Regions from separate parts of the Providencia sp. Marseille-Q8014 genome, predicted to be linked through region 2. Evidence: predicted binding sites of a transcription regulator. Region 2 holds the regulator's gene; the other holds the start of a gene.

Region 1 (6,937 bases), 580 kb from region 2:
TGGTGATGTCCATTTAGGTTTAGGTAATGCCAATAAATTGTTAGCGCGTTTCCTTGCTGGGCACCAAGAAGAGCTAGGCTTGAAACTGCTAGAATTTACAGGAGGCACAGTTCGTAATGCCATTCCACGTGAAGGACATGTCGTTATTGCGATAGCCGCAGATAAAGTTGCTGAATTAACCGCACTCAGAGCGCGTTATGAAGCTATCTTGCAAAATGAACTCGCTGTTGTTGAACCCAACTTAGTTCTGCTATTAGAAGAAACTCAAACAACATTAACGGCACTCACTGAAGAGTGTCAAAAACGCTTTGTATTCTTCTTAAACGCCGCACCAAATGGGGTGATCCGCATGAGTGATGTGGCGAAAGGCGTAGTGGAGACATCGCTCAATGAAGGCGTTGTTACCATGACAGAAGAGAAAGCAGAAGTGATCTTCTTAGTTCGCTCCTTAATCGATAGTGGCAAAAACTATGTTGTGAATATGCTCACCTCTGTGAGTCAACTGGCGCAAGCTAAATACCGTGCAGAAGGCAGCTACCCAGGCTGGCAACCCGATGCAAATTCCCCCGTTATGCATCTCGTGAGTGAAACTTATCAAAAACTGTTTGGTAAGGTGCCGAATGTTATGGTGATCCATGCAGGCCTTGAATGTGGTCTATTCAAAAAACCTTACCCTGACATGGATATGGTTTCTATTGGACCAACCATTCGTGGTGCGCACTCACCCGATGAGCGTGTCCATATCGCAAGTGTTGGTGAATACTGGAAACTATTGACTGCGGTTCTAAAAGCAATCCCAGTTAAAGGCTAATGAACGACGGCTAATCAAAGTATCCGCTCTACTGGGGCGGGTACTTTAAAGTTCTAACAATAATTGCCTTTCTAATTGTGGGCTTTGCAAAGTCACATGCAAACCAACCAGCCTAACCCCTCGATTTTCGCGACGATTTTCCCAAACCTGTTTAGCCAAAAGTACAAGGTCTTGCTTATCGAGTATTGGATAAATATGTTCCTGAGTTGTTTGCTGGAAATCATTAAATTTTATTTTTACGCCTTGGCGTGCAATACGCCGGTCAGGTTTTACTTTTGTCAGCCTGATTTCCAACTCTTCATATAACTTATCCAATAATGGCAAACACTCCTCCCAGTGATAAATATCCTTCACCAGAGTCCGTTCAACCCCCACAGATTTACGCAATCTATCAGGATTAACGGGCCGTTCATCAATACCATGGCAGCGTTCCCATAAGACCTGCCCAAACTTCCCCATCGCTTTAATTAAAGTGACAGCATCATAATGTTGCACATCCGCACACGTTTCCAATCCCATATCTGATAACTTTTGCGCCGTGACTTTGCCAACCCCCGGAATTTTTTTCAACGGTAATGACAACACAAACTCCGGTAAACGTTGAGGTGTGATGACAAACTGCCCATTGGGTTTATTTAAATCCGAAGCAATTTTGGCTAAAAATTTTATTGGTGCGATCCCTGCTGAAGCAGTCAGCTGTAGCTCATCAAAAATTTGCTGACGAATAGCCTGAGCAATCAGTGTTGCTGAGCCATGACAGTATTGGCTATCTGTCACATCTAAATAGGCTTCATCCCATGACAGGGGTTCAATTAAATCGGTATAACGAGAAAAAATTTTATGGATATGCAAAGACGTTTCTTTATAGAGAGCCATCCTACCCGGTAGAACTTTTAGATGGGGACATAACCTTAATGCAACCGCTGTTGACATGGCACTATGTACACCGTAGCGCCTTGCCTCATAGTTGGCTGTACTAATTACACCACGACGCTCAGCACTCCCCCCTACGGCAATAGGAACATTACGTAGACTAGGGTCGTCACGCATTTCTATTGCGGCATAAAAGCAGTCCATATCAATATGAATTATTTTACGCATTACAATCTCACCGAATAGATACTGTTTAAATATACAGTTTATTTATTAGGTGTGCAATTATTCCTCAAAAAAACCGTCAATATAAAAATAATTATCATTTTCATTACCGGAAAAACGTTCTCAAACGACTAATAGTAGATATTGATAAGAATGGTGAATTATCGAGAATATAATGAATAAAAATTCCACTCAGCAAGTAAAAATAGATAAACCAACACGTGCCTTTTTGTCTAGGCTCAATCGTCTCTCCTTTGCGAGTTTACTGATCGCTACCACAGCAGCCTCTGCCGACGGAGCAGAAACCGTTCTTGAGGCATCGCACAAACAAGAACAAGATCAACCCATTCAATTTCCAGCCCTATCTGTTGTTGGTCATTTAAATTCAAGTGTTGGCGCAGGCAGCTCAGTGCTTAAATTAAAAGATATCGAACGTACCCAAGCCAATAATCTGGCCGAGCTAGTCGATCAGTTACCGGGAGTCTCATCATCCGGTTCCCCTCGCCCTGGAGGGCAAACACTCAATATTTGGGGGATGGGAGATATGGAAGACGTTAAAGTCACTCTTGATGATGCGCCCAAGGGCTTTGAAAAATACCGCCAAGGTTCAGTGTTTATCGAACCTGAACTCATCAAACGTATCGATGTTGATAAAGGTCCACATAACATTATGGACGGCAATGGCGGCTTTGGTGGAACCGTCAAAATCACCACCAAAGATCCTGAAGACCTGTTACGGACAGGACAGCATTTCGGAGCGATGTTTAAATACAGCTATCACACCAACGACCGTCAAAATATTTATAGTTCAGCCTTATATGGCAAAACGCTTAATGGGATTGCCGATGGCTTATTGTATGTCAGCAAAAGAAAAGGGGATGATTTACGTCGTCCTGATGGGAGCCGATTCGGTTTTTCTCAATCAGATCAATTATCTTATTTAATTAAAAGCAATATTTACCTCAATGACCAGCACACTCTCAGTTTATCTGCAATGCGCTCAGAATCGGATAACTTAGTGCCTTGGGCTGCAAAACGAGATGAACTGAGCACACCAACACAAAGAGAGATCGACCAATATGGCTTTGATGGTGCGATCAAACGTAAATTGGTACAGCGAGATCAGCAAGATCAAAACTACAGCGTGAAGTGGAATTTTATCCCTGAAAATAGTGATTTGATCAATCTAACAGCCACATACGCATGGTCAAAAACCAAGCAGCATGACACTAGACCAGAAAATGCGTCTAAATTCTTAACGTCCAGCCTAGGTAATAAAAGCTGGGTTAACTATACAGATCAACTCTTTGATATTCATAATGAAAGTGTCTTCGATACGGGGAGGTTAGAACACCAAGTTACCATTGGTGCAAGATGGCATAAGAATGATCGTGGCATTTTGATGTTCGATGCAGGAAAAGCCAATAAGCCTGAATATAATTACGGTTATTTTCAACCGCAATTTATGCCTGCTGGAGTCCAGGAAACCACCAGCGCATATATCCAAGATGCAATAACTTGGAATAGGCTAACAATCACTCCGGGCGTACGCTACGATTATGTTACCAACAAGGGTAAAGGTAATTTAGCTGCAACCTATATGGAGCAAGACCCTCTCATCGGCCATGATTATCGTTCCGTCACTTATAGTGGTATCTCGCCTCATTTGGGGCTCCTTTGGAAAACAACACCTAACCTCACGCTTTTTGGTGATATTAGCCGTACATGGCGTGCACCTGTTATTGATGAACAGTATGAAGTGCAATTCGCTAATAGCAGCTTAACCGGCAGCAGCCGCAATCTAGGTAAAGAACGTATGCATGGAATTCGTTTGGGTGCAATCGTCGACTTCGACCAAGTCATACAAGCGGATGACCAGTTACAAATACGTACCACGCTATTTCGTAATAGAGGAAAAGATGAGATATTTCGTCGCCGTGGTGAATATTGTGAGGCAAAAAAATACGGTATAGGCGATTGCGAGAGACCCCTTTCGAACTATCGTAATTTACCCGGCTACACCATTGAAGGCTTAGAGATTGAGCTATTTTATGATAGTCCTAATCTTTTCGGTAAAATGGCCTATTCCACAATCAAAGGTGAACGTGATGCCTCTCCTCGTGACCCCTGGTTTGGACAAAAAACATGGATAGGTGAAATTCCACCCGATACCTTACATGTCATGTTAGGTTACAAATTACCGCAATGGCATACTCATTTTGGTGTAACAGGTGACTTTGTCGGACATCAAGTCCGTTCACCCGCAGATAGAGACCCTAAAGCCGACTCATGGGGATACCCAAAATCCAAAGGCTATGCGCTGTATGGCGCATTTGCGCAGTGGAATCCTGAATTTATTTCTGATACAGAGATCAGAGTTACTGCAACTAACCTTTTCGATCAAGATTATTATCCATATCTTGGCGAATCCGTATCCGGTGTGGGTCGAGATGTACGTTTAAGTATCACCAAATATTTTTAATATCGCGGATGGACTCTCTTTTTTGAGGGTCCATAATTGACTTTAAAATAAAAATGATAATAATTATTATTTTTATTTATGACTACACCAATTTTCTCTACTAATAGTACCTCACGAATAGAAGAACAGCGTCTCTTTCAGCAATATGCCCCTGATCTCCTTAGGTATATTCTTGCTCGCACCCCTAACGACGATATCGCAAGTGAAATTTTACAAGATGTCTTTGTTCATACGATTGAAACAAATCGCTGCCAAACTCTACACTTTCCAAAAGCATTTATGTACACGCTGGCACAACGCAATATTGCCAATTTTTATCGTCGACAACACATAGAAGCTAAATATCTCAATCTGCTGGTGGAGCCTGAGCCTGAGTGGCACTTGGAAACACAATTGGTACTAGAGGAGCAGTTGCAACGCATGTTTGAACAACTTGCTAAGCTACCGACAATCATTGAGCAAGCCTATCGGCTAGCCCAATTTGAAGGAATGACCTACCAACAGATTGCGGCGCAATTAAAAGTTAGTCCTAATTCAATCAAGTACTACTTACAAGAAGCCAGAAAAGTATTACAAAAAGGGTTCGCTGAATTCAATTTAACTTATTGAGATAATTATTACAGGTAATACATATGATAAAAATAACAACACCATATATTAAAAAAGGGATATTCGCTGGTTTGTTAATTCTTTCCAGCCAAAGTTGTTTCGCCCACTCGCTACAAATTGTTGCTCATCGGGCAGGTACTGCGGATGCGCCTGAGAATACGCTTTACGCAATTGAGCTCGCCAAACAAAATAATGCTGACATCATTTGGATAACCGCCCAACTGACCAAAGATAAACACGTTGTTTTATATAGGCCAAGTAACTTAGAAGCCTTAACCGCGCAAAAGGGGCTAATATCTCAGTACACCGCACAACAACTCGCCACATTCAATGCCGCTGAGCAATTTAACAAAAAACATCATCGTCAATTACCCATACTACAAACAACGATCCCAACACTCGAATCCGTATTAAAAAAATACCCTAATACGCAATTTTATGTTGATTTAAAATCCCCTGATGCAGACCCAACCACGCAAGCCGATATTATTTATGCATTACTTGAAAAAAATAATGCGTTTAAAAATACGCGCTTTTATTCAACTAATGATGCATTCATCAAAGCCTTAACCAAACGCTCCGATAAAATTAATACCTTTGAAGGCCGTGATGAAACACGCACCATCTTAGCTAATAGCGCTATGAATCATCATTGTTCAGCCCCCACCGATAGACAATCTAAATCACGTTGGTATGGCTTTGAATTACACCGTAAAGTCGAGGTCGTGGAGAAATACACATTAGGCGAGGCTCGCTCACCTGCCACATTATCATGGGATAAAGAAGCTATTGATTGTTTTAGAAAAAATGGCCAAGCCCATATTGTTCTATTTGGTGTCAATAGTATGGAAGATTATCAATTAGCCAAAGACATTGGCGCAGATGCGGTGATGGTTGATTCCCCTAAAAGCTTTAAAGACGCAATCAGTAAGTAGTTCTTAACTTGCTTTATCAAAGTAGCCTAACGCTATGAGCATCAACTCTAATGCATAGCCTCTAAATAAAAAATAAGCCTTAACTGTGACAGTTCACAGCTAAGGCCATCATTATACTTATCAGATTTTAAATAATACGGTGTTTTTCAAGTGCCTTTTGGCGAGCCTCTTCCCGTGCCATACGCTTCTTACGTGCATCACAAGGCTCTGGGCAATCACACACTTTTTCAACACCAATGCTGCTTAATCCACCACAGCTACCTTGAATGCTCTTGCGCTTAATAATGTACCCAAGTGACATACCGAGAAATGCCAGTAGGAACAGGACGAAAGCTGCAATAAAAACATTTAGCATTCTTACACCCTCCTAATTACTGCTTTTTCTGTAAAAATGGCTCGAATGCCTTAGTGTAACGCTCTTCGAAACCTTTTTCTGTCTTGATGATCATAAACACAGGAATATCCAGCTTTTCAGCTAAGGCAAAACCCTCAACGGGTCCGAGCACATTAAGTCCTGTCGATAAACCGTCCGCACTCATGCAAGTTGGAGCAAGTACCGTTATTGATACCAAATTATGTTTAATTGGCATCCCTATTTTTGGATCGATAGTATGGGAAAAACGGACACCATCTTGTTCAAAATAGTTACGGTAATCGCCCGATGTCGCTATAGACATATCACCCGGTTCGATCACTTCCTGAGCCGTTTGATTCACCCCATCAGTCGTCGGCTTTTCAATCGCAATACGCCAAGGAGCATCTTTACCATTTTTCCCTTTCGTACGGACTTCACCACCAATATCAACCATATAGTTATTAATATTGACTGACTCTAAATACTCAGCAACGACATCGACACCATAACCTTTCGCGATAGAAGATAAATCGACATAAAGCTCAGGGATCGTTTTAATCAGATTATTACCTTGTACAGATAATTTCTCTATGCCAACCCATGCACGACGTTTTTCTAATTCACTGTCTGTTGGTGCTTTGGTGACT
Region 2 (6,937 bases):
TCACGAGGCAGAATAATAATATCCCCCATGCTATCTTTTTCGACTTCAAATTTATCCATCTGCAAAGCATGTTCTAACAATTGCTCGGCGGTTTTATTGGGTGTCGTTGTATCCGCAGTATAAGGAACATTACGTAATAATTGCAGGTAACATTCGACTTGCTCAATCAGTTGTTCACGCGTTAGAGAGCGTTGACGTGAAGCCAGTAGTGCCGTTGAACAAAGGTTAATCGCATTGGCAGCCGCTGCGTTATTGATATTCACCATAATATTATCGGCCAAACCACTCACAACAGGGTTTAACCAACTTGGTCTTTGAGGCTCAATAGGATCGATAGAATCACGCCAATGAGGCACATGTTTCGTTAAATACTGTGTTAACGAAATCGGCTGGCCAAAATTAACGTAGCCTTGACCTAAATTACGTAATTTACGCAGGCCTCGTACCATCGAAAAGAAGCCTTCCTTCTCCTTTTCAGCACCTCGTAGCTCTTTTGCATAGGTCCCTACCTCCATGACATGTTCATAACCAATATAAATCGGTACGATAGTAATAGGGCGAGAGTCACCACGTAGCATGGCCTGTAGTGTCATCGACAGTGTGCCTGTTTTGGGTTGCAACAAGCGACCTGTGCGAGAGCGTCCACCTTCAACAAAGTATTCAATGGAATAACCCCGTGCAAACAGCTCACTGAGATATTCACGAAATACGGTCGAATAAAGTTTGTTTCCTTTAAACGTACGGCGTATAAAGAAAGCGCCTAAATGGCGGAAAATTGGACCTGCTGGCCAAAAGTTTAAGTTGATACCTGCCGCGATATGAGGGGGGACCAACCCTTGATGATACAGAACATAAGAAAGCAATAAGTAATCCATATGACTACGATGTGATGGCACATACACAATTTCATGGCCATCTTGCGCTAACTGACGAACGCGTTCCGCATGCTGAACATTGATCCCTTGATATAAACGGTTCCAAGTCCAGCCTAATACTCTATCCGTCAAGCGTATTGCTTCATAAGAGAAGTTAGCCGCAATTTCTTCCATCATATTGACGGCATTTTGCTGTGCTTTCTTCAGTGGAATTTTTTTACTACGTGCTTCATCTTCAACCGCTTTTTCAATCGCTTTTGAGGTTAATAGCTTATTGAAAAGATCTTGGCGGGCAGGCAGTTTCGGACCAACCGCCGCGAGGCGTTGACGTGAATAATGGATACGGGCAACACGTGCTAGTTTATTCGCAATAATCGTATCGGTACCATGCTCTTGCGCCATCACTCCCATGGATACGGTTGGCGAAAAACGGACAAAACTATCTCGCCCAAGCCAAATCACGGCAAAGAATTTTTGGATACCGTTGAGTAAGCGTAAGGGGGGAGCCGGTGTATGGCCTTCTCGTCCAGGTGCACGACCAAACATCACGGATGCAGGTAGCATTTGAATATCGAGATTCGGATTACTACGATGCAAGTCTAGGTATGCATGGAATATTCTTACTGACTCTTTACGTGGGTTTGGTGAGTAGTAGCGAAAGACTCTCGGACCATCATCAATGAAGACATAGGCCGGTAATTTAGTGCCATTAATGTCATTATCGACCAACGGGTCAGGTAGACCGATCGATAAGCATTGGTGACGTAATGTTAAAAGGTCAGACTTGGAATGATAAGGCAACACGTATAACGTGGGCCGGCTGGTGTCCAATTCCAGTTCTGATATCGGGTCTGTTGGAACGAGTTTACTCTTTACCAGTAATTTAAGTGGTAAATTCAACGTGTTGTAATATATTTTACGCCATAGTGACATAAATGATTATAGCCTCTTGTTAACAATGCTTCGCAAGCATACCAGAAATCAACTGGCAAATGATTAACTTTGACCGCAAAAAATGATTATTGTTTGTAATTTTGAGGAATAAATATGGCGAACCAAACTAAGGGATTGACTCGTGTAATAAAGGCTGCGGGGTATTCCCTTAAAGGATTAAAGGCGGCTTGGATTAATGAAGCGGCCTTTCGGCAGGAATCTGTTGCGGCATTGATTGCCGTCATTATCGCGCTGTGGTTGGATGTGAGTTATATCGATCGATTATTGTTGATCAGTTCTGTTGTGCTGGTGGCGATTGTTGAATTACTGAATAGTGCAATTGAAGCGGTGGTTGATCGCGTGGGCAGTGAATATCATGAATTGTCTGGTCGAGCTAAAGATATCGGTTCTGCCGCGGTGTTTGTGACCATTGGACTCGCGTTGGTTATTTGGGCAACCGTTTTATGGCAACACTATTTTGCTGGCTAATGTAGAAATTGTCGCAAATCGATAAATCCTTGATGAGCTTTCAACAAATATGGCACTTCAGTGATTTAAGTGTTTCAAAACTTCATTTACCTGTATATACTCACAGTCTGACTGTATAAACAAACAGGGGAACGAGATGAAAGCACTGACGGCTAGACAACAGCAGGTTTATGATCTGGTGCGCGATCACATTTCTCAGACGGGTATGCCACCTACACGCGCTGAAATAGCAGCAAGCCTTGGTTTTCGTTCGCCTAATGCGGCAGAAGAGCACCTTAAAGCCTTGGCACGTAAAGGGGTCATTGAGATTGTTTCAGGGGCTTCTCGTGGTATCCGTTTACTACTTGAAGAAGAAAATGATGCTGAAGTTCAGGGGCTTCCTTTGATTGGACGTGTTGCTGCTGGCGAACCTCTATTGGCTCAAGAGCACATTGAAAGTCATTATCAAGTGGATCCTGCTCTATTTAAGCCCCATGCTGATTTTTTATTACGTGTTAATGGTATGTCAATGAAGGACATTGGGATTATGGATGGCGACCTTTTAGCTGTGCATAAAACACAAGATGTCCGTAATGGGCAAGTGGTTGTTGCACGTATTGAAGATGAAGTGACTGTGAAACGCTTTAAGCAGCAAGGTAACCGTGTTGAGTTAATCGCTGAAAATGCAGAATTTGCTCCGATTATTGTTGATCTGCGTCAGCAGAATTTTACAATTGAAGGGCTAGCGGTTGGCGTGATCCGTAATGGTGACTGGTGCTAATGTTAGCGCCATAAAATACCCTCAAAAATATTGCTGGCAGATTTACTATGTATCTATTTTAGGAGTCTGCCTGCGATACCTTTCTTTTACTCATTAGTGAGTTTATCTGTGCACCCGACTTATTAAGAGACATAAAATATTACACTCTACTATAGTGTGTTTTGTCTATTTTATTGTCTTAGTGATTACTTTTTCTTTGTCTTAATAGGTTGTTCATGGTCATGATGACAATGCTCATGGTCTTTACAGCTAGCTAACTCACTGCATACTCGGCATAAACCATGGTTCTCAACGACGGTATGACGGAGTTGAAATTGATTTTGATTAGCTAAATCTAAAATAGCAGCTTCTATGGTTCCGCAATCACTTTCTGCTACGCCACCGCAATGATCACAAATCAACATGACTGAGATATGGCTAGGATTGTCAAAGTGATGGCAGATAACATAGCTATTTGTCGATTCGATTTTATGAATAAAGCTCTGTTCCATTAAAAATTCAAGCGCACGATAGACTGTTGGTGGCTTGGCTTGAGGCTCGACTTCACGCAGCAAATCGAGCAGGTCATAAGCACTTATTGCACCGTGTTGTTGCGCTATTAGCCGTAGAACGGTTTCCCGCTGAGGCGTTAGCCTAACACCTCTTGATTGGCAAATTCTTTCGGCCATCACTAGCAGCTTATCCTCACTCATTATTTTCATGGTCGTTGACCCCACAGCAAAAATCCCAATGATAGTGAAGACAAGTTTACCATAACTTTATGATACATAGAGACTGAAATGAGAATGAATAAAAAGTGAGGCTTAGAAAAAAGCGTATTAGGAAAAAATCACAACCATTTAATATTCAAATAAATAAATCACATCTCACAATATACGTTAATATTGTATTTTAAGCATGTTACTAAAAGTGAGTGAAATAGGGTTATAAATGGCACCATTATACTCTGGTGCAATAAGTAATTTATTATCACGATAAAAACAAAACCAATACAAAATAATAACAATTAAAATGTAACTTTAAATTTAAAAAGTAACCTTCAGTAACACATTTCAATTGGGAGTTTTCTTATCTAAATTTTTCCCTATAGATTTTTATTTTGTTTTTATTGCTTTTTTATTTTTTAATTCTTATTTTTTGTTTTTAATCTATTGATGTCATTGTTTTTTGCTGTTACTGCGTGTTTCCTTATAAAAAAACGACTTTCTTTTTAGAAAAAATTATTAAGTTTTTATAAATACAAACTTACATTTTTATATATATTTTTCTAATTATTACTACTTTTAGGAGTTGGTGCTGCCTTTTTTAATGGTTGAAAACTGAAAATAAGAAAATAACAACATAATTGACTGTCCGTGTTTCGTATTCCGGTTAATTTTGACAAAAAATATCGTGTGTGTAGGATTGTCTATAGAAAATATGGGTCATCAAAGTATGGGTAATCCAGTTCTGTTTGAGTTTTGTGGAATATATATTGATTATTTACTTCAACGTTGAAAAAGGTTGGAGAAAAAAGGATTTTACCTCATTAAATATTCCATGTTTAAAGTAACAAATTGAATATTTCAATTTTTTCTTTTTATAAAAATAAATTAAATGAATTAATTTATTTATTTTAAAAAAATCTCTTCCTAAAAGGTTCTAGTGGAATAAGGAAATTTTCACTAATGCTAATTCTAATCGAAAATGAGCTTATGGGTTCATTTCTTTAGAGTTTATCGGGATAGAGAATGCTACTTCCTACATATCTAAAGGAAATCTTTATGAAATTTAATAAATTAGCGGTAAGTTTGGCATTAGGTTTAACTATGGGTGTTTCTATGACTGCGATGGCAGATGATCCTGCTCCAGTTGAAAGCTCACAAGGTAAAATTCAATTCACTGGTTTCATCAATGATGTACCTTGTTCAATTGATGATGATAACCTGAATCAAACTGTTCGTTTTGGTGAAATCGCATTGCACGAATTAACATCTGGTAAGTTCCGTTCAGATAGCCGTCCATTTGATATCGTGCTGAAAAATTGCTCAACTGAAACGTACAAAAACGCAAAAATCACCTTTACGGGTGGAACAATTTCTGGTTTCACAGGCTTTACCGGTGAATTACTTGGTTTAGGTAAAGTACAGAACGCGGGTATTGTTATCACTGATGGTGGAAGCAAAATCGTTGAGTTCGGTAAACCATTCCCAGGTACTGGTAATGGCTATGACCTAAATAACGGTGATGGTTCAGAAACAACTCTGCATTTCGAAGCTTATGTGAAAGGTAACGAAGATCCTAATAACAAAGCAACAACAGGTCGTTTCGATACTGTTGCTAACTTCAAAATCATTTATCAATAAGACTTAATGTGTCCAACATATGGCGTATTTGCGCCATATGTTGATGACCTTATTTTATCTATTCTTATTAGTGGGTTAGTTAAATGAAAAGCATGAAATTAAATGTAATAACAAAAATAATGCTTTTGATGCTAATTCCAACGATAGTTTGGTCTGAAGAGGCTATCGACTTTAATACGGATTTTCTAGATGGTGAGGGAACTGAAAATATAGATTTCAGTAAGTTTTCTCATGCCAATTATGTTCCCCCTGGTGATTATTCTTTAGATCTTGAAGTTAATAACACGAAAATAATTGCTGAACAGCCAGTCATTTTTTTTAATCCTAATTACGATAAGAAAGTCTCTTTGGCTTGTATTACGCCAGAAATATATCCACTGCTAGGATTGAAAGAGGAGTGGGAAAATAAAATTCAATGGCTGAAAGATGGGCAATGTTTAGATATTCGTAGCATCCCTGAAATGAGTTTTCAGGGGGATTTAGCTAAAAACACGTTAAAAATTAAAATACCGCAAGCATATATGGAGTACCAAGATGCAAGCTGGGATCCCCCTACACGTTGGGATGATGGTATTTTAGGCGCTTTTCTTGACTATAACGCAACAGGCCGTTTGGTCAAAGAGCAAAAAGGCAATGGGAAGGGAACGCAAACAGGTATCACTGCAACAGGGACTATGGGCGCCAATATCGGCCCATGGCGTTTCAGAGCGGATTGGCAATCACAAAACGGAGAGCTCAATAAACGTAGCCAATCATGGGCTTGGAACCAACTCTATGCTTACCGTGCAATTCGTTCACTCAGTGCTCGTTTAACTCTCGGTGAACAATATCTATCCTCAACCTTGTTTGATAGTTTTCGCTATCTCGGGGTGAGTTTAGAAACGGATGAATCAATGTTCCCGCCTCGCTTACAGGGTTATGCACCTGAAATAGCAGGGGTAGCAAAAACTAACGCCACCGTTATCGTTAAACAAGATGGCCGTATTATTTATCAAACAGAAGTGAGTCCTGGGCCATTCCGTATCCAAGACGTTAACTCGTTTGGTGGCGGTACCATGGATGTGACTATTCAAGAGCAGGATGGAAGTGTCACGAGCTATAAAGTGGAAACATCAAAACTGGGGACTTTGACTCGCCCAGGACAACTTATTTATCAATTCGTCTTGGGAAAACCGACCAAAGACGAACATAATACGCAAGGCCCTGAGTTTAGTTTAGGTTCGTTATCTTGGGGGGCGACAAATAATACAACAATTTATGGTGGCTTATTAGCTTCTTCAGAATATCAAAACGTAGCGATTGGTTTTGGTCGTGACTTTGCGCCGTTTGGTGTGTTATCGGGGAACATCAATATCTCTCGGGCGCAAATGGGCAATATTGATAATAATCGTACGTTAAGTGGTAACTCTTATAACATTACCTACTCCAAACAGTTCGATGAAATTAATAGCCAAATTACGTTTGCTGGTTACCGCTTTTCTGAAAGAAACTATATGAGCATGCCTCAGTTTATTGATCGTCGTTATAACGGCGAT

The links. The regulator LexA, encoded in region 2, represses DNA repair genes until DNA is damaged. The targets are predictions, from matches to a motif close to TNCTGTATGTACATACAGNA.
Region 1: a site for LexA is predicted at 1,932-1,951, ahead of dinB (DNA polymerase IV). Genes of this name have one in related genera too.

The regions. Positions count from the first base shown of each region.
Region 1 covers NZ_CBCOPT010000001.1:1,054,371-1,061,307, reverse strand. The annotation lists gene pepD (beta-Ala-His dipeptidase) at 1-811, shown strand, start outside; gene dinB (DNA polymerase IV) at 857-1,912, opposite strand; gene ACWPW6_RS04570 (TonB-dependent hemoglobin/transferrin/lactoferrin family receptor) at 2,085-4,391, shown strand; gene ACWPW6_RS04565 (RNA polymerase sigma factor) at 4,470-5,000, shown strand; gene ACWPW6_RS04560 (glycerophosphodiester phosphodiesterase family protein) at 5,024-5,935, shown strand; gene nqrM ((Na+)-NQR maturation NqrM) at 6,063-6,290, opposite strand; gene ACWPW6_RS04550 (FAD:protein FMN transferase) at 6,307-6,937, opposite strand, start outside.
Region 2 covers NZ_CBCOPT010000001.1:476,337-483,273, forward strand. The annotation lists gene plsB (glycerol-3-phosphate 1-O-acyltransferase PlsB) at 1-1,808, opposite strand, end outside; gene ACWPW6_RS02040 (diacylglycerol kinase) at 1,923-2,297, shown strand; gene lexA (transcriptional repressor LexA) at 2,434-3,057, shown strand; gene zur (zinc uptake transcriptional repressor Zur) at 3,243-3,758, opposite strand; gene ACWPW6_RS02055 (fimbrial protein) at 4,821-5,402, shown strand; gene ACWPW6_RS02060 (fimbria/pilus outer membrane usher protein) at 5,486-6,937, shown strand, end outside.